Regions from separate parts of the Companilactobacillus sp. y65-5 genome, predicted to be linked through region 2. Evidence: predicted binding sites of a transcription regulator. Region 2 holds the regulator's gene; the other holds the start of a gene.

Region 1 (10,355 bases), on a different contig from region 2:
AGTTAGTTTTCCTCTTGTTGGAGTTTCTGATTTTTTAGATTCCATCTTCGTCGTCTCCTCCATTTGAATTTTCCATAGCTACTTTCAACTTCTTATCGTTTTCTGCATCACGTTTGCTTCTATTGTATTCGATCAAAGCTAGCGCAACACCGATAACGGCAACAGGCATCAAGTTTCCAAACTTAATGAAGCAAGCGGCTGTGAATCCGATCAATAAATATGGAACGTAACGTGCTTTTAACATACTCTTTAGTAACAAACCAAAACCAACGGCAGGTAAGATACTACCAGCGATCTCAAATCCATGACTCAACCATACTGGCATGGCATTAACTAATGATTTCATTGGACCTTGTGCACCATAGACACACAAGAAAGCAATGATACCGTATGTCAAACCAACGATCCATGTTGGCAATAACGCTAGATTAGTGAATTTCTTTGTTTCGCCCTTTTCAGCATATGTATCAAGCTTCTTTGTCAAAACTGAGAACGCTGAATAGTAGAATAAGATAATATATTGCATCAAGATACTAAATGGTAAGGCTAATCCAATAGCCGTAGCCGGGCTCTTACCAGTTGTATAAGCTAACACAACGGTCATGATACCAGCCATGATTGGGTTAGGCGGCTGGGTTCCACCAACCGGAGTTAAACCAGCAAAGGCTAGTTCAGTTAGTCCGGCTGCAACGATACCCAAAGTAATGTTTCCTAAAATAAGTCCTGTAATGGTACAAACTATCATTGGTCTGAAGATATAAAAACCTTCCCACCAAAAGTCAATACCAGAAATAATAGCGAACAGACCGATCAACAGTCCTTGCATCATTGTAACTTGCATCTAGATCACTTCTTCCAATGGTTGTTTTTTGTCCTCTGGTACTTCTTGAACGTATACGTTGGCACCTTTGTCAGCACATGCCTTTAAGTCCTCTTTGTCTTTGTCATCCATGTACGTATACTTAGTAACTTGTTTTTTACCATCTGAGAAGTGCATATTACCAATATCAATATTCTTGATCGGAACTCCACCCTCAACTAATTTACGTGCATCCTCTGGTGTACGAACAACGATAAAAATCTTTTGTCTGGCACTGGCACGATGAATATTATTAATAGTCTTTTCGATTGTCCAGAAACGGATTCCAACACCTGAACTGTCAGCCGTAGCTGCCATAAGTTCTTGTTGTAGTGGATCGTTAGCTGTATCGTCGTTCGCAACTAACAGTAAATTAGCACCAACAGATGAAGTCCATACGACACCCACTTGTCCATGGACTAATCTGTTATCAATTCTAGTTAATACAATATTAGGCTCACCCATAACAATTCCTTCTTTCACTTAATTAAAAACATGATCAAATCCCTAACAACAATCGATTGACTGTAATAAATGAATTTCCCATCCTCGATACCCTTGGTAGTGACGTTAACCATTGGATCTCCAACGTTTAAATCAAAGATCTTACGATTTTTACTAGTAGCCAAGCTGGCTTCAGTCTTCGAAGAAAACTCAGCTCGCATGTCATATCGCTTCGCCAAAAAGGGAATCAGATCCTTGCTCAATATTTCATTTTTGTGAATCATTGGGAAGCTATCAAACGGCAAAAAGACCTTTTGATTAAAAACCGGCACGTCATCCGCTAAGTATAAGTATTGGAGTGAATAGAGATAATCATCTTCACTCAAGCCTAACTCTGTCCTGGAACGTTTCTCAGTACCATCAACGTTTACGGCGAAGTTTTCCAACTCTATCGTTGGTATAGCGCCCATCTTCTCGATCATCTTAGGAACGTTCAGATAGCTTATTTCCAAATCAGATTCGTCTTTCGACATTACGAAAGACCCTTGACCTTGTTTCTTGTAAATGTATTTCTTATTTTCTAACTCTGTCAAAGCACGTCTGACAGTGATTCTCGATACGTTATACAACTCTCCCAGTCGTTGTTCCGACGGCAATTTGCTATTCTCGGGTAGCTGTCCCGATTCAATTTGCCGAATCAACTTGTTCAACATACTTTGATACAGTGGCATTGTATGACCCATAGGAATTCCTCAACTTGTTATATTATTATAACAACCACGACCTTATTAAAGCACCATGACATCATGATGTCAACGCTTCCATGAAATGTGTTGTTATTTTTTTCTAATCATTTTCTAATATGGCACTTGTGCACTTTTTATCAAAGATTTAGTTCACACGTAACATATTGCTGAATATTCTAGTTTATAAGTAAATAATTGCTAGTTATTAATATATTTAATGAGTTATAATTTTTTTTTAATAGATTAACTATTGGTATATATGGTTCTAGCTTCATTTGTGAAATAATCACTTACCATTTCGGTTGTGAAAGCGCTTTACTCCTGCTATACTGCACTTGTATTTAGAAATTGTTTACACAAATTCAAGGAGGACTCATCATGAAAATTGGTATACCTAAAGAAATAAAGAACCAAGAAGAACGTGTGGGAGCAACACCCGCTGCAGTATCAGATTTGATTAGATCCGGCCACCAAGTTATTGTGGAAACCGGTGCAGGTGTTGGATCAGGTTATCCTGACCAACAATATCTAGACATGGGTGCAGAAATCAAAACTGCCGAAGATGCTTGGGCTTGCGACATGGTTATCAAAGTTAAGGAACCATTGAAGTCAGAATACAAGTATTTCCGTGAAGATCTAATTGTCTATACATATCTACATTTAGCAGCAAACAAAGAATTAACTGAAGCATTGCTCGAAAAGAAAGTAACAGGTGTTGCTTATGAAACAATGGTAGGACCAAACGGTGGATTGCCACTATTGGTACCTATGAGTGAAATTGCTGGACGTATGTCAGTTCAAGTTGGCTCACACTTCTTAGAAGAACCTGCTCAAGGTAAAGGTCTCTTACTCGGTGGTGTACCAGGAGTTAGACGTGGTGAAGTAACAATTATCGGTGCAGGTACAGTTGGATTCAACGCTGCCAAGATCGCCGTTGGAATGGGCGCAAATGTTACTATCCTCGACATCAATACTGCTAGATTAGCAGAATTAGAAAACATCTTTGATGGTAAGATTCAAACATTGATGTCAACACCTCACAACATTGCCAAATGTGTTGAAAAATCAGACTTAGTTGTTGGTGCTGTATTGATCCCTGGAGCAGCTGCGCCTAAACTAGTTACAGAAGAAATGATCAAGAGCATGGAACCAGGTTCAGTAGTCGTTGATATTCCTATCGACCAAGGTGGAATCTTCGAAACTAGTGAACGTGCTACAACTCATGACGACCCAATCTATCTTTCACATGGAGTTGTTCATTATACAGTTGCTAACATCCCTGGTGCTGTTCCTAAGACAGCAACTGAAGCTCTATCAAGTGCTACTATCTCATATGCAGTTAAGATTGCAAATCTTGGATTGGCTAAAGCAGCTCAAAATAATACTATCTTTACTGGAATCAATACATACAAAGGTGAACTAACAGAAAATGCTGTGGCTGAAAGTCTAAACATTCCTTACAAAAAATTTGAAGCCTTAGATCCTGTTCACTAGAACTCATGAATGAGAAAATAGATGTCCACGCCCTCTTACATGATCGTGTGGAAAGAAAGAAGACACTAGGTCTATTTGATCTGTCGATTCTCGGTATTGGAGCGATCATCGGAACTGGTATCCTTGTATTAACTGGTATCGTTGCCGCTACTGACGCTGGACCAGGTGTTATTTTCTCTTTTCTTATAGCCGCACTAGCTAGCGGTTTGATCGGTTTATGTTATGCGGAGTTGACCACAAGCATTCCTAATTCAGGAAGTGCCTATGTTTATGCTTGGGTTTCTATCGGGCAAACCGTTGCCTTCTTTGCCGGATGGACTCTGTTAGGAGTATACATAACTACCACAGCAACTGTTGCCAACGGTTGGACGGGTTATGTCAGTTCTTTCTTAAACGAATTCGATATCACTATTTCCAATAACTTATTGAATTCACCTTCTAACGGCGGTCTGATAAACTTGCCGGCGGTTATCATGATTTTCTTAGTAACCTTTGTACTCACACGTGGAACTAGCGAAAGTAAATGGTTGAATAATATTTTAGTTATCATCAAGTTAGCTATCATCTTACTATTTATCGTTGTTAGTTTTGCTGATATCAAACCAAGTAACTGGCAGCCCTTCTTACCATATGGAACTACGGGGGTCTTCGCCGGAGCTTCAACTGTTTTCTTTGCTTTCTTAGGTTTTGATGCCTTAGCCACATCTGCTGAGGAAGTAAAAGACGTTCAGAAAACATTACCTCGTGCAATCTTGATTTCCCTAATCGTTGCTACGGTTCTCTATGTCATTGTTAGTTTAGTTATGACTGGTGTTGTTAATTATAAAGAACTAAACGTACCAGAAGCAATGTCATACGTTGTTATTTCTCAAGGTCACCACGTTGCTGCACAAGTAATTTCTGCAGGTGCTATCCTAGGAATTATCGCAGTAGTATTAGCCTTTATTTACGCTTCTTCTAACATTACAATGTCGATGAGTCGTGGAGGATTCCTTCCAACGAAACTTTCGATACTTAACGAAAAAACTGGGAGTCCTAATAAAGCGCTCTGGTTGATCGGAACATTAGCCGCTATCTTTGCTGGACTATTAGATATCAAGCATCTGGCTGTTTTCTCAAATGCAGGTTCATTATGTGTATTCTTCCTAATTTCTTTGATGGTCATCTTATTAAGAAAACAATATCCTAATATCGAAAGACCTTTCAAAGTACCATTTGGAAAAGTAATTCCAATTCTCTCAATGGTTGTTTGTATCTTCTTAATGCTTAACCTTCCCCTCAACGCTTGGGTAAGTTATGGAGCTTGGTTACTTCTCGGTGCTGTAGTTTACGGAACATACTCTCTCAAACACGTAACTCTCACTGGTAAAAATGCCCATAAAGAAGAAGATGATGTTGATGATGAGGACTTGATTGAACCATAATAATACTAACCTATAAGCATTGGACTTAACCGTTCAATGCTTTTTTTGTTTGGCTCTTTGAGGAGCAATTAGTAGCTTGCTAAAGAATATAACATTATAATCTATTCAACGAAGCAATTATTGGAGGAAATCATGGATAACAAAATCGAAGTCCTGGTCAAAGTGCTCTATCTTTTCAACAAATATCAAAATACTGCCTTCTTGAAAAAGGCTGACTATATTCCTGACGATGAAGCTATCATCGCACTCATGTACGATACTAACGACAATGAGTACAAGATATTTTTAGAACTGAACGATGACTCATTCCCTGACGATTCTTCTACTGATCACGTGTGTATCATTGCCGACTACGTCATTGATCGGATACGAGACGCCTTCGACCTCCCTGGTGAATGGAAGAAACGTAATGTTATCTACATCAATATCATGTGCCACAAATATCAAGCTCCACATGAGACTATGCCAGATGATTCGGGGCTTAGACGAGGACATGTGCTGGATACTGTGGATGATATTCTTTATTTTTATTGATTAGTTTGCGCAAAATAAAAAAGCATCCTCAAAAGAGGTCTGCTTCATATTTCATCCCACCTGACTAGTACCATCAACGTAATTCAAAGTAACACCTGACTGCACGTTGAAGATATAAACATTGAAGTGAATCGAATTATCACCGACTGACTGTGCTTCCATCTCCACTCCACGCGCTAATAATTCATTACCTCTAAAGATTGGTGTGACGCGATATCTGACATAATGTTTACTACTTTGTTTCAAATAATAAGCGATATCCATCTCGTGCGCTAGCATCTCAGGACTATTCAAAGAACGGGTGCCAGTGATCAGGTTCTTAGGATTATTATTCTGTCCCGTCAATTGATAACCGATCAGATGACTACGATTATACAGCCAACCTGAACGGATCCGCTTATTGTGCCATCCCGTTGGATTCCAAGTCAATCCTTCACGCTTGGCACTCGGCATCAGCGACGTATTCATCATCGCATTAGCACCAGTCGCACGGTTCAGACTGTCCAAGTCACCATAAGCTTGCCAAGCACCTTTTGTCGTTGTTAAGTCATCTTTTGAAAAATACGGATCATTGTTATTGACGGTTATTTCCTGCGTACCAGTGTATTCTAGATTAGCTAAGGCTTCGGTCGAAGAAGTCTGTGAATCATTATTACTATAACTAGTTTGATTGTATTTACTTAAATAAGCTTGATTCTTCGTAATTTTCTTTTGTAGTTGAGCGATCGACTTTTTTAGTTTCTTATTACTAGTCTGAAGTTTTTTCGCTTTCTTTTGATACGAATAGTCTTTTACGACTTCCGACTTAGTAGTGTCTTTAGCCTCAGTACTTTCTGTTTTGGTACAAGCTGTGGCAGACAATGCTACCGTTATAACGGCTAAAACTTTAATAATTTTTTTCATCATCTACACCTTAGCCTTTCTGTATCCAGCGTTGATTGCTTCTTGTTCATTTTGGAAGTAAACGGCATTGTTGGAATTCATATTGTAGCCACGTTGACCGGGAAGATGATAAATATGTGAATTCTTATTACCGACGATCTGACCCGTAGAAGCAGTATTCATATCTCCTCTATTACTACCACTATTACTATCGCTACTCTCTGAAGCAGCCACTTGCTCTTGTTGTTTGGCTTGTTGTTGAGCTTTTTTTTGTTGCTTTTTGATAGTCTTTACTTGTGACTTGGTGCTCTTTTCTTGTTTAACTAATTTTTTCTTCTTAGCCAGCAGGGCCGCATGCTCTTTTTTGGCTATCTGATACTTATCCTTACCGATATACTTAATTTTTTGTGCGGCTTGAATGATATTTTCCCCAAGACCAGTCGTTACAACGGTACCGTAGATAGCTGTACCAGCTAATAATAAGATCAGACATCCCCAAATGACACGCTTGAAGCGTTTGTATAAGTTCATCTCTTATCCCCCATAATTATTTTTGTATCACTGATATCAAGTGTACCAAAAAAGCGACTACCTCAATAGTAGCCGCCCTTTGCGTTTTGAATATCCATTTGTTTCAAAATATCAACTAGCTCTTGCTCATCTGGTTTTAAGATATAACTCTTACGATATACGATCGAGATGTTAAAACTCTCGGGCAGAGGATCAGCGATATCTAGACAGACTAAGTCTTTGTCATACTGACTGACTTCGTCCTTGACTAAAATGCCTACGCCAACATTGGCGCGGATCAAGCTCTTGAACCACGAGATATCTGGAGTGTCATAGACGATCTCTGGTTTGATCTCGTAGTAATCACAGTAGTCATCTAACATCTGCGAATGAATATATTTACCCGTCAACTTGATAAACTTCTCATTCATCAAGTCTCTGAAGTCTACTGGTTTATTTAGTTTAGCTAGGGGATTATTGGCGCTGACGATCACACTGAATGGACGACTGCCCAAGTATTCCACTTGGTAGTTGGGATTCTCAATCGGCTTGATCGTAGCGATGACAGCGACATCGACGTTCCCATTCTCTAATTCCTTCAGTAGCTCTGACGAACCGCTCTCTGAGATCTCTAGTCTTTGAAAGAGCGATTCCTGTGCTAATTTTTGAGCCACCTGTGGAAAGTAGAGTGTTCCAATGATCGGTGGTAGACCAAACTTGATCTTATCACTGTCAGCGTTCTTTATTTCCTGACGAGCTAAATCGATATTTTTTTGAATAACTTTGGTTTTTTCGTACAATAAATAGCCTGACCGAGTTATCTCTGTTTTTTGATGGACCCGATCGACATGAACTAATTTAGAATTGAATTCTTTTTCTAGACGTTTGATAGCTTGCGTTATCGTCGGTTGTGACACCGAAAATATCTCCGCCACCTCAGTATAGTTGCGTTTCTCGACTAGTACTCTAAAGTACGACAAATCCCGTGTATTCATATTGCTCAACCTACTTTGCGTTTTTACCACATCCCGATTAGTTTCATCCATAGTGAACCGAATCCAACCCAGATTACAAAGTAAATTATACCGAGAATTACATTCATTCTCCACCACTCACCTTGTTTAACGTAACCTGAACCAAACAAAATTGGTGCAGGACCGTTACTGTAGTGCGTTGTAGAAGCAAAAAGATTTCCAAAGAATCCTAACATCAATGCTGCCAACATACTAGGCACACCGGCTGAAATAGCTACGGCTAGGAAAGCACTGTACATGGCACTGACGTGTGCAGTTGCACTGGCAAATAGGTAGTGACTATAGAAGTAGGCTGCTAAGATCACTATCATAACGATCAACCAGTTCATACCACTGAGACTTGAGGCGATCGACTTGCTCAACCAAGGAATGAAGCCCAAAGTATTCAGTTGTGAAGCCATCATTACGAGGACTGAGAACCATGTCAAGGTGTTCCAAGCACCTGTTTCGTGCAGAACATCTTTCCATGACAAGACGCCTGTCAAGAGTAACAAGCCTAGTGCGATGAAGGCTGTCAATGTGGCATCGATCGCCAAGACACTACCTGTCACCCAGAGAATCAAGGCAATTCCAAAGATTCCAGCCATGAATTTTTCTGGCAAACTGAATTGACCCATTTCAGCCAATTGTTTGTTAGCCCATTCTTTGGCATTAGGTGTTTCTTTGATCTTTGGTGGGAACATTTTGTAGATAACAAACGGTACGACTATTAGTGATATTAGACCTGGAACTAATCCAGCCATGAACCATCCCATCCAACTGATCTTAACGTCCAGTTGTCCAGCTAGTGATTGTGCTAGCGGATTACCAGCCATGGCAGTTAAGAACATGGCTGACGTGATAATATCACCGTGGAATTCTGAGAAAACTAAGAATGAACCGATTTTTCTTTCTGTTCCATCATCAGGTGAAGAACCGAAAGCTTTGGCTAGCGAATTGATGATCGGGTACATGATCCCACCGGCACGGGCAGTGTTACTAGGTGTTGCCGGTGCTAGGATCAAATCGACTCCGATCAATGAATAAGCCAAGCCGAGCGTCTTCTTCCCGAAGATGCGAACGAATATCAGAGCAATCCGACGTCCTAATCCCGTCTTGATGAAACCACGTGAGATGAAGAAGGCCATAACGATGAGCCAAATACTCCCGTTACCAAACCCTGCCACCGCCGTGTCCATTGAAACGGTCTTAGTCAGAACTGCAATTGTAAAGCCAATGATAGCAACTCCACCGATTGGCAAGGGTTGTGTGATACAACCGATGATCGTGGCTACAAAGATTGCGAACATATGCCAGGCGGCCATAGATACACCGGCTGGTTTGATTGGAGAAAGTAGCCATAACAAAATGCCAACTGCTAGAGGAGCGATGAATTTTTTATAATCCAGCTTCTCCAATGTCATAATTAGTTACCCGTTTTTCCTAAGCTTTGAATAAATTTGAAGGCTTGTTGTCCAGCTTGACGACCAAAGATAACTGTTTCGGCGATTGAATTACCACCGATACGGTTATTTCCATGAAGGCCACCAGCAATTTCACCAGCAGCGAACAAGCCACTGATAACGTCGTCGTTCTTATCCAAGACGTGTGTATCAGCGTCGATCGCAACGCCACCCATCGTATAGTGAACGGCTGGAGCAATGTGGATCGAGAAGAATGGTCCACTCACGATACTACGATCCATACCAGTTGTTCTGCCGAAGTCAGTATCGTTATGACCGTCGACTGCTTTATTCCATGTATCTACTGTATCTGCTAGTGTTTTAGCATCTAGTCCGATACTCTCAGCTAATTCTTCGATCGATTGGCCAGTTACGACCAAGCCCACCTTATCGTAGAATTCAATGGCTTTGACGCGGTCACGAATGCCTTGATCAAGGATCAAATAAGCACCGTTTTCTTTCAAATTATCGATTGCGGCTGTAACGTTCTTACGTGTATCCAATTCATTAACGAAACGTTTGGCAGATTTATTCACTAAGATGGCACCTTCACCACGAACTGCTTCACCGATCAAGAATGGATGATCAGTATCTTGTTGGACGGTGGGGTGAACTTGAACTTGGTCCATGTCCACTAATTTAGCACCTACGGCGTCTGCTAGAGTGATTCCGTCACCAGTTGCACCGGGTGAGTTAGTCGTCTTGTAACCCTCTAAGTCAGGACGATACTTCGTCAGTAATTTTGGATTAGCTCCAAAGCCACCAGTTGCAAGGATCACTGCATCACCGTGGATAGTTGACTTATTACCAGCCACTTCGATCTCTACGCCATTGATCGTGTCGTCATCTTGTAATAACTCTTTGACTAAAACATCAGTGAACAATGGAATGTTTTCTTTAGCAACTTGCTTCAATAATTCTGTCACTAAGAAGCCACCAATCGGTGCCATTGAACTAGGACGGTGGGTCCTCAATACGCTCATGCC
Region 2 (10,355 bases):
CATGGCTCCTGCACCTAGTACTCCATAATTCATAAAACTTCGCCTCCAATATTATATTGTTACATAATATTAGTCTTTTTTTAATTAATGTCAACGTAGTTTAATAAAATAGTTATACAAGGTGTCTTCATCGAGTTATATTATTAGAATAATTGTATTATTGGTACAACGATTATTGGAATCAATAATGACGGGAGTAGATTAAGGACACTGATTTTTTTAATCTCTAACAACCCTAATCCTGAAGCTAAAATCAAGATCCCACCGACGATGGTTAATTCGTTGATCATACTAGTATTGATGGCACCTTGTAGGAAAAATGCAATGGCATAGATACTACCTTGCCAAACGAATACAGCGATCGCTGCGAGAGCTATCCCTAGCCCAAAAGTCGATGCCAAAACGATCGAAGTGATGCCATCTAACATCCCATTAGTAAACAAGAAAGTGTAATCTTTCTTCAAGGCAGCTTCGATCGGTCCTAAGATCGACAGCGAACCAATACAATACAGCAAAATCGCAGTTGCTAATCCCTCTGCTAAGTTACCTCCTGAAAATTTACCGACTAAGTGGTCGAAGTGAGCCTGTAAGTTCACCCACTGGCCGAATAAACCGCCCACTGCCAAACTGACAATGAATAAGACTGGGTATTTACTGGAAGGCATATGCTGAACTACTGCATTTACTCCAATCACCATTGCAGCTAGACCCAATCCCTGCGTCAAAATTTTTTGATATTCTGGTTTGATGCCCTTGTGCAGAAATCTTCCAATGATACTTCCTACCAGAATCATTATTACGTTGAATATTGTTCCTATCATAATATTGTTATCCCTCACATAAAAAATTCAATAATTAAAATATAAACTCTCAAGTAACTAGAGGGTCAACCATCTATCGGACGGGAACACGGATTTCCGTAACATATTTGGAATAATCGTTGGTAATACCATAATCTATCAGAGCTGTCTCCACTGCATTACCAATTATCGTCAGTAAGTGCTCTTCACAAAAACTGATCAATCGACGATAAGATTCAGCGGCATTATTGTGAGTCCCATGAAATCTGATCCGCAAGTAGGAACCAGCTGGTAACATGGCGGTGGCTTCACCTTCATCACCAGACTCCAAAATCAACAATATACCGCTGTATTGAGTAAATTTATTAGCCATCAAATTATCTCGGCTCATGGTCAGGGCAATTTTACCTAAAAAAATCGATTGGTCTAAGTCATATTGTCTGCGCATCGTCGTTAATGGCAGTTCAATATCTTCACTCAATTGATAATCTTGTCGCAAATATATCACTGGTATTTTTGGGAGATTGACTAATTCCACTTGATCCAGTACTGCTTGTTCGGCACTTTCAACTTGTGTCAGTCTGGTATTGATTCGCTTATTGACCGATTGCAACACCCGAATCTGTTCGTTAACCCGTGACTGCTGCTCTCGTAAAATATTCTCCAGAGTAGATATATCTCTAGCATCAAAAAATTTTTTGATCGATTCAATCGATAAGTTCAAGGCACGAAAATACTTGATGACGTTCAATCGTTCAAATTGTTCCGTCGAATAATAGCGATAGTGAGTTTTGGCGTCCACTTTGGCCGGCTTCAATAAACCAACTTCGTCATAGTAACGCAGTGTGGGGATCTTAATATTAAACAATTTTGATAACTGTCCTATCGTGAACAATTGATTCATAGCTATTACCTCACTTTGAACTTAATTTTAGCATACAAAAAAATGACCACTCCCATGTTGGTATAGGGATGGTCATTTTTATATTCAAGTTATTGTCTAAGTAACTCTTTTAGTAGTTTGTTTAAGTTTTTTTGAAGCTTGGAACTTTGTTCTGTAAAGCTAGATTACATCATACCGCCCATACCGCCGGCTGCTGGGTTTGCGCCTGCAGCTGGTTGAGCATCTTTTGGTTCAGGTTTGTCAGCAACGACTGCTTCAGTTGTCAACAACAATGCAGCAACACTGGCAGCATTTTGTAGAGCTGAACGTGTAACCTTAGTTGGGTCGATGATTCCGGCGTCAACCATGTTTTCCCACTTGTTAGTAGCAGCGTTGTAACCAACTTCATTGTCTTGTTGCTTCAAGTGTTCAACGATTACTGAACCTTCAAGACCAGCGTTTTCAGCGATTTGACGAACTGGTTCTTCAAGAGCTCTAACTACGATGTTGATACCAGTTTGTACATCGCCTTCACCCTTAACAGCCTTAACTGATTCGATAACATTCATAAGTGCTGTACCACCACCGGCAACGTAACCTTCTTCAACGGCAGCACGTGTAGCATTGAGAGCATCTTCGATTCTGTACTTACGTTCTTTCAATTCTGTTTCAGTAGCAGCACCGACTTTGACAACAGCAACACCACCAGCAAGTTTAGCAAGACGTTCTTGCAACTTGTCACGATCAAAGTCTGAAGTTGTTTCAGCAACTTGCTTCTTGATTGTTTCAACACGTTCGTTGATAGCATCCTTGTCGCCTGCTCCTTCAACGATCGTAGTGCTGTCCTTTGTAACTGTAACTTTACCAGCTTGACCTAATTGATCCATTGTTGTGTCTTTTAGTTCAAGTCCAAGATCTGAAGTAATCACTGTACCACCAGTTAATGTGGCGATATCTTGTAATTGTTCCTTACGACGATCACCGAAGCCAGGTGCCTTAACAGCAACAACATTGAATGTTCCACGAATCTTGTTCAAAACAAGTGTTGGTAATGCTTCACCATCAATATCATCAGCTACGATCAACAATGACTTACCTTGTTGAACGATTTGTTGTAATAGTGGCAAGATATCTTGAATATTTGAAATCTTCTTATCTGTCAACAATAAGTATGGATTGTCTAAGTCTGCTTCCATCTTGTCGTTATCAGTAACCATGTATTGTGAAATATATCCACGATCGAATTGCATACCTTCAACAACATCAAGTGTTGTATCAATACCCTTTGATTCTTCGATAGTAATAACACCATCATTACCAACTTTTTCCATAGCGTCAGCGATCAATTTACCAGTTTCTTCACTAGTTGATGAAACTGAGGCTACTTGAGCGATATCTGACTTACCAGCAACCTTGTGTGAAATCTTATGTAATTCATCTACAGCAGCTGCAGTAGCCTTTTCGATACCTGTTCTGATACCAACTGGGTTAGCACCAGCAGTAACGTTCTTCATACCTTCTTTGATGATTGCTTGAGCCAAGACAGTAGCAGTAGTAGTACCATCACCAGCGATATCATTTGTCTTTGAAGCAACTTCAGAAACAAGTTTTGCTCCCATATTTTCGAAATGATCTTCTAGCTCAATACTCTTAGCAATAGTAACACCATCATTTGTGATCTCCGGTGAACCATAACTCTTTTCAAGAACAACGTTTCTACCTTTAGGTCCGATAGTTGTCTTAACTGTGTCAGCTAGTTTATTAACACCATCTAGCATTCTTGAACGTGCATCTTCTGAAAACTTAATTTCTTTTGCCATACTTTTACACTCCAATAAATTTTGTTTTTTTAACTTCTCATTTAGTTTCTATTATTTTTCAACAATTGCCATAACGTCTTTTTCGTGTAAGATTAAATAATCAGTGTCATCAAACTTAACATTTGAGCCAGCATACTTATCAAAAAGTACTTTGTCGCCAACCTTGATGTGCATTGGTAATGTCTTTCCATCTTCTGTTATTGAGCCTTCACCCACAGCAACAACCTCAGCTGTTTGTGGCTTTTCTTTAGCGTTGTTTGCAAGAACAATGCCACCTACTGTCTTCTCTTCTTCTTTATCGACTGTTACAATAACTCTGTCTCCAAGTGGTTTTAACAATTTGAATGCCTCCGATGATTAATATTTATTTTAAATTTAGCACTCCATGTTCTGTTGTGCTAATCACATGTTTTATATTAACATTTTATTGTGAACATGCAAGTATTTACCTTTAGAAAAAACGGGAGAAATTATGAAATATTCAACAAATCAATTTTTAACACTCGCCACATACGTAGTCCTGCTCTTTATTGGATCGTTCTTGTCACTAATCAAGCTAACCGGTTCAGCCTATTTTATTATTTTGACTTTGGCAGCAATTTTGGCTACGGGAACTATGATTTTTTTAACTCAAAAAAGTTCTCCAAACGAACTAGAAGAACCTACCGACTTGAATCACAAGTTACAGTGGATCATCGTCGGTACGGTCGGAGCCTTGATCATCCAATTAGGCATTGGCTTCGTTGATCAGCAGCTCTTCCATGCATCGACAGATTCAGCTAATACGCTACAAATGCTGACGCTGATTCACGCCTATCCATATTACTTAGCCTACGTCCTCATCTGTGCACCGATCATGGAGGAAATAATTTTTAGACGTGTCTTTTTCTCCAACCTGATCAAGCCGACTAATATTTATTGGGCAGCATTGATCTCTGCGCTCTTCTTCGCCTTCATGCATCAAGATACTAGATTCTTAGTCTACGTCGCCATGGGATTATGGTTCTCGTTTATTTATTACAAGTCAAAAAATATTTACGTTAGTGCCGGGAGTCATCTTGTGATGAATACCTTAGTAGTTATGATCAGCATGAGATAAAAAAATAGTGAAAACCTCATTAAAGAGATTTTCACTATTTTTTTTACATTCCGCGCTTATATTCAGAAACGTATTTTTGCCGCTTATCGTCATCGAATTCATTTTCACTCTTAGCGATAATAATCGTAGCGAGTGAATTACCAACAACGTTAACTGCGGTACGTCCCATATCGACTAGACGGTCGATACCAGCGATAAATGTTAATCCTTGCATAGGAACACCGATCGTCGATACAGTGGCCAAGAGAACGACAAATGAAGCTCCTGGAACACCTGCCATACCTTTTGAAGTTAGCATCAAGACAACTATCAACGTGATCTGTTGACCGATCGATAAGTTGATATGATATGCCTGTGCCAAGAACAAGGCTGCCAACGACTGATAAATAGCTGAACCATCAAGGTTGAACGTATAGCCAGTAGGGATAACAAATGAAACGATACCCTTACTTGCTCCATATTTTTGCATCTTATCCATCATCTTAGGTAGAGCGGCCTCAGAACTGGCAGTGGTGAATGCTAGCACAAATTCGTTCTCGATGATTCTAAATAATTCAAAGAAATCTACATGGAATAGTCTACCGACAAAATACATGATGACGAAAACGAAGAATGCCATAGTTGCATAAGCAATAATGATAAACAATGCTAACGGCTTCAGAGAATCGAATCCCATCTCAGCGACTGTTACACCGATTAACGCACAGACACCGATCGGAGCCGTACGCATGACCCAATTCGTTACTTTAAACATTACATTAGCGACAGCATTCAGTAAGTCAGTGATTATTTTACCTTCCTTACCGAGTGATGCCGTTCCTAAACCGAATAAAACTGAGAAGAAGATGACTGGTAACATGTCACCTTTACCCATTGCCGCAAAAATATTAGTTGGGATGATACTCATCAAGACTGACCAGATACCTGAGTGCTTTGCGGCGGTGGCAGAGGCAGTATACTGTGAAATGCTTGAACCCTTCAATTCATGGATGTTGATATAAGATCCCGGATGCGTGATATTAGCAACGACAATACCAATAATAATAGCCAAAGTAGTCATAACTTCAAAGTACACCAAAGTCTTCAAACCGATACGGCCTAATTTTCTGATATCACCCATATTGGCGATACCAACCGTCAAACATGAAATAACAATAGGCAAGACGATCATTTGGATCAGCGAGATGAACATCGTTCCGATGTTTTGCATGACTGTTATAGCGCCCTTGTTGTGATAGAAAATCTGTCCTAGAACTATACCTAGAATTAGACCGATAATGATTTGCCAGCCTAGACTAAGCCGAAAAAACTTTTGCTTTTGCAATTTAATGCCCCCTTAAAACGTCGGTTTTTATTATAGCAGACTTTTGTAAATTTAATCATATTAAAATAATATTAATAATTTTCGATAAATTAATTTAAATATAAATATAATCACATCAGAAAAACCACCAACTAAATAAAATTATATTTATTTTAGACAATAAAAGCACCTCGCTATTTACGAATAAGGTAAATAGCGAGGTGCTCTGTATTTTATTAATCTTCACCAGATTCTGAAGCGATAATATCTAGATCTCCGCTGATATTCCATGAATCAACTGTCGCAGGTACGATCAAATGATCGCCCTTCTTCAAGTCGTAGTCAGTGCCATCAACAGAGATTTGACCTGCTCCATTGAGAACTGAAACCAACGTATACTTACCAATGTCATGTTGCAATGTCACTGGTTCTTTTATTTCCCAACGGTAAACTGAGAAGTAGGGTGATATTGGTGGCTTAACGAAAGTAGTAAATTTATTTTCACCATCTGTTTTGCTTTGAATATCTAGTTTTGGATCTTCATTAGGTACTGTGATAGTATCCTCTGACTGTTTGATATGTAATTCACGTTTCTTGCCTGTGCTCTTTTCTACACGATCATAGTCGTACAAACGATAAGTCGTATCGGAGCTTTGTTGTGTCTCAAGTACCATGATGCCTTTATTTAAGGCATGGACAGTCCCGCTCGGTACATAGTAGAATTCACCCGGCTTAACAGGAACTTTTCTCAATAAGTGATCCCAGTCGCCTGACTCGATCATTTGGTCTAGTTCTTCTCTGGTTTTTGCATGATGTCCATAGACTAAATATGAATTAGGTTCAGCGTCGATGATATACCAGCACTCAGTCTTACCTAATTCGTGTTCATGTTTCCAAGCATATTCATTGTCTGGGTGCACTTGAACAGAAAGACTAGCGTTGGCATCTAGGATTTTTGTGAGCAAAGGAAAAACTCTTCCCTTGGGATTGCCAAATAATTCTGAATGACTGTTCCACAAATCCTCCACAGATTGACCTGCAAATTCACCGTTCTTCACTTCAGAGCGACCATGAGGATGGCCGGAGATGGCCCAACACTCACCAATATCACCATCAGGGATGTCATAGCCGAATTGAGTTTCTAAACGACGTCCGCCCCAAATCTTATTATGAAAAACCGGTTTTAAAAATAATGGTTCACTCATGCAAATACCCTCCAATTTTGTATTGCCTCTATTGATCCTCGCTCTGTTCTTCCTCTAGTGACTTATCACGATCTAAGAAGAAAATCAGCGTTTGCAATTCGTTCGCTAAATCAACATAGTGAACACGAATCGAGTTAGGAACATTAATGATCACAGGTGTGAAGTTAAGAATTCCCTTAACTCCTGCCTCTGTCAATAAATCAGCTGTTGTTTGTGCTGCATTAGATGATACAGTTAGAATGCAGACGTCGATTTGTTGCAAGTTGAGCTGTTCCTTCAATTCATTGACATGATAAACAGGCACACCGCTCTTAACAGTGCCGACGATTGATTCATCAATATCAAAAGCTGCGGCAATTCTCACATTATTAGTACGAGAAAAGTTATAATTTAATAAGGCATTACCCAAATTACCAACGCCGACTAAGGCAACGTTGGTTCTCTTATCTTGATTCAAGAGTTTTTTGAAGAAAGCTACTAGTTCATTAACATCGTAGCCGTAGCCTCTCTTACCGAGTGCACCTAGATATGAAAAGTCACGTCTAATAGTTGCACTGTCAATTTTTACACCTTCAGATAGTTCACCTGAAGAGATTTTTTTGGTACCTTCATCCTTTAGGAATTGGAAGTATCGATAATAAATTGGTAAACGCTTAATAGTTGCGTTTGGTACTGTTGTTTTTGTCATATTTATCCCACCGTTATGTGCGTAGTTTCACTAACTATAATAGTAATTAATATTAACAAAAAACGCAACAGCTTACGGCTAGAAAAGGCAGAAAATTCTAATTAATGATAAAATTGTGAATATACAAAGGAGTTTATTAACTTGATTTTATTACAAGCCCAAAGCATAACCAAAAATTTCGGAACGAAAAAACTTTTTTCTAACGTAAGTTTTGAAGTTCAAGATAACAGTAGAATCGGACTCGTTGGTCGTAATGGTGTTGGTAAATCAACACTATTGAAGATTATTTCCGATCAAGAAAATTATAACAGTGGCAACATTGCCCTAAAAAAAGACACAAATATTGGTTACCTAGCTCAAGATTCAGGATTGAATAGTGACAATAAAATTTTTGATGAGATGGAACAAGTATTTGAATATCTCAAAAAGCAAGAAAAACAAATGCACGAGCTAGAAACTAGATTAGCCGATAACTCGGTCAGTGATTATGACCAGATCTTAAAACAATATGATCAACTCCAAAATACTTTTAGACAAGAGAATGGATACGGATACCAATCCGAAATCAGAAGTGTTCTCAAAGGTTTTGGCTTTGAGGAAGAAGTCTGGCAAGAAAAAATATCTACGCTATCTGGTGGAGAACGTTCACGACTAGCAATGGCAAAGATGTTGCTAGAACATCATGATATATTGCTACTTGATGAACCAACTAACCACTTGGATATTGATACTGTGGAGTGGTTAGAAGGATATCTGAAGAACTATCGTGGAGCCTTAGTCATCATCTCCCATGATCAGTATTTCTTGGACAAAGTCGTGACAGAGATTGTTGAGATCAATCATCATTCCTCAATCCACTACTCTGGTAACTATACTTTTTATTTGAAAGAAAAGAAAAAGAACCAAGAAGTAGAATGGAAACATTATGAAGAACAACAAGCTGAGATCAAAAAGACTGAGGAATATATCCAGAAAAATATTGTCCGTGCTTCAACCACCAAGATGGCCCAAAGTCGCCGTAAGAAGTTGGAAAAAATGGAAATTATGGATCGCCCCGGTTCTGATCAAGGTTCGGTTCACTTCTCATTTCAGATCGACAAGGAAAGTGGTAATGATGTCCTATTGATCAAGGACGCCGCCATCGGATATGAAAAAGATCAAGTTATGTCTGAACCAATAAATTTGGATGTCAAAAAAGGTGAACGGGTTGGTATCATCGGACCTAACGGTATCGGTAAGTCTACCTTGCTCAAAACCATTCTCGGTCAGATACCGATATTAAAGGGAACTTATCAGTTTGGCGCCAATGTTCAAATCGGATATTACGATCAGAACTTAAATAATCTCGATCCACAAAAAGATGTCTTGCATGAAATCTGGGATCACTATCCCCTATTGGATGAGCAAGTAATCCGCAATACTTTAGGTTCTTTCTTATTCAGTGGTGATGACGTTTTGAAACCCGTTGCCGGATTATCTGGGGGAGAAAAGGCCCGATTGACTTTGACCAAATTATCAATGGAACACGACAACTTTCTAGTAATGGACGAACCGACTAACCACTTGGATATCGACAGTAAGGAAGTCTTGGAAGACGCTCTGAGTACTTTTGCCGGAACAGTCTTATTCGTATCACATGACCGTTACCTATTGAATACACTTGCCGATAGAGTAATCGATATCGGCTCCAGTGGAAGTACGACTTATCTCGGTGATTATGACTACTATCTCGAGAAGACTACTGAGAAGCAAGAAGCAACTGATGAGGTCAAAGAAAGTAATACTGTCAGTGAAAAGAAGGTTAAGTATCAACAATCCAAGGAACAACAAAAACAAGAACGTAAGTTAAAACGTCAAGTTGAAGAATTGGAAAATCAAATTTCTGAGTTAGATAAGCGTAATGAACAGATTCAATTGGAAATGGCTAAAGAAGAGAACTTGTCATCGTATACTAAACTAGCCGACTTTCAAAAAGAACTCGAAGAAAATAAGTCACAACAAAGTAGTTTAGAGGATGACTGGACTGAATTATCGATGGAACTTGAGGACATGCAATAGTATTTTAATTGCTATGTCATAATATTTTTGATACTCTGAAATTTCTAAATAAAAAAATTGTGAGAAAAATATGCAGAACAAACGACAAGAGAATTTTTTCATCCGGTTGTTTAAGGGTGTCATAATTGCCCTTGGGTTTATTTTACCCGGTGTCTCTGGAGGAGTCTTGGCAGCCATACTTGGTATTTATGAACGATTACTACATTTTATGGCACATATTAGAGAGAATTTTAAGGTTGATTTTTTATATTTTCTACCAGTTGGTATTGGTGGAATCATTGGAATCGGCTTATTGTCTAAGCCCTTAGAGTTTTTATTGGAACATTATCAGGTGATCGTACTATGGGGATTCGCTGGCGCAATCATCGGTACCATGCCATCCCTTATCCGCGCTTCTACCTCACGTAGCCGTCGTGATATGGTTGATGTTATGTGGTTCTTTTTCATGTTGATCTTCGGTGGACTGTTCCTATTCTTTATGAGCAAAATATTCGGTACC

What was found. Region 2 encodes Rex, which represses fermentation and respiration genes when NADH is low (regulators of the CRP and FNR family bind a similar motif). Its sites were predicted from a motif close to TTGTGAANTANTTCACAA; they were not measured.
Region 1: ald (alanine dehydrogenase) is a predicted target of Rex. The motif match lies at 2,173-2,190, and genes of this name have one in related genera.

The regions. Positions count from the first base shown of each region.
Region 1 is NZ_BAAJOA010000005.1:111,785-122,139, forward strand. Features, by position in the region: gene agaD (PTS galactosamine transporter subunit IID) at 1-45, opposite strand, end outside; gene agaC (PTS galactosamine transporter subunit IIC) at 35-841, opposite strand; gene agaB (PTS galactosamine transporter subunit IIB) at 842-1,324, opposite strand; gene AC27FM_RS09780 (GntR family transcriptional regulator) at 1,339-2,046, opposite strand; gene ald (alanine dehydrogenase) at 2,428-3,543, shown strand; gene AC27FM_RS09790 (APC family permease) at 3,549-4,967, shown strand; gene AC27FM_RS09795 (hypothetical protein) at 5,100-5,501, shown strand; gene AC27FM_RS09800 (DNA/RNA non-specific endonuclease) at 5,553-6,407, opposite strand; gene AC27FM_RS09805 (sunset domain-containing protein) at 6,408-6,914, opposite strand; gene AC27FM_RS09810 (LysR family transcriptional regulator) at 6,977-7,888, opposite strand; gene AC27FM_RS09815 (anion permease) at 7,912-9,333, opposite strand; gene AC27FM_RS09820 (flavocytochrome c) at 9,333-10,355, opposite strand, start outside.
Region 2 is NZ_BAAJOA010000009.1:88,457-98,811, reverse strand. Features, by position in the region: gene AC27FM_RS12345 (ketopantoate reductase family protein) at 1-33, opposite strand, end outside; gene AC27FM_RS12340 (DUF554 domain-containing protein) at 144-821, opposite strand; gene AC27FM_RS12335 (MerR family transcriptional regulator) at 895-1,704, opposite strand; gene groL (chaperonin GroEL) at 1,869-3,503, opposite strand; gene groES (co-chaperone GroES) at 3,555-3,842, opposite strand; gene AC27FM_RS12320 (CPBP family intramembrane glutamic endopeptidase) at 3,976-4,602, shown strand; gene AC27FM_RS12315 (cation:dicarboxylate symporter family transporter) at 4,646-5,926, opposite strand; gene manA (mannose-6-phosphate isomerase, class I) at 6,142-7,110, opposite strand; gene AC27FM_RS12305 (redox-sensing transcriptional repressor Rex) at 7,139-7,798, opposite strand; gene AC27FM_RS12300 (ABC-F family ATP-binding cassette domain-containing protein) at 7,940-9,856, shown strand; gene AC27FM_RS12295 (DUF368 domain-containing protein) at 9,927-10,355, shown strand, end outside.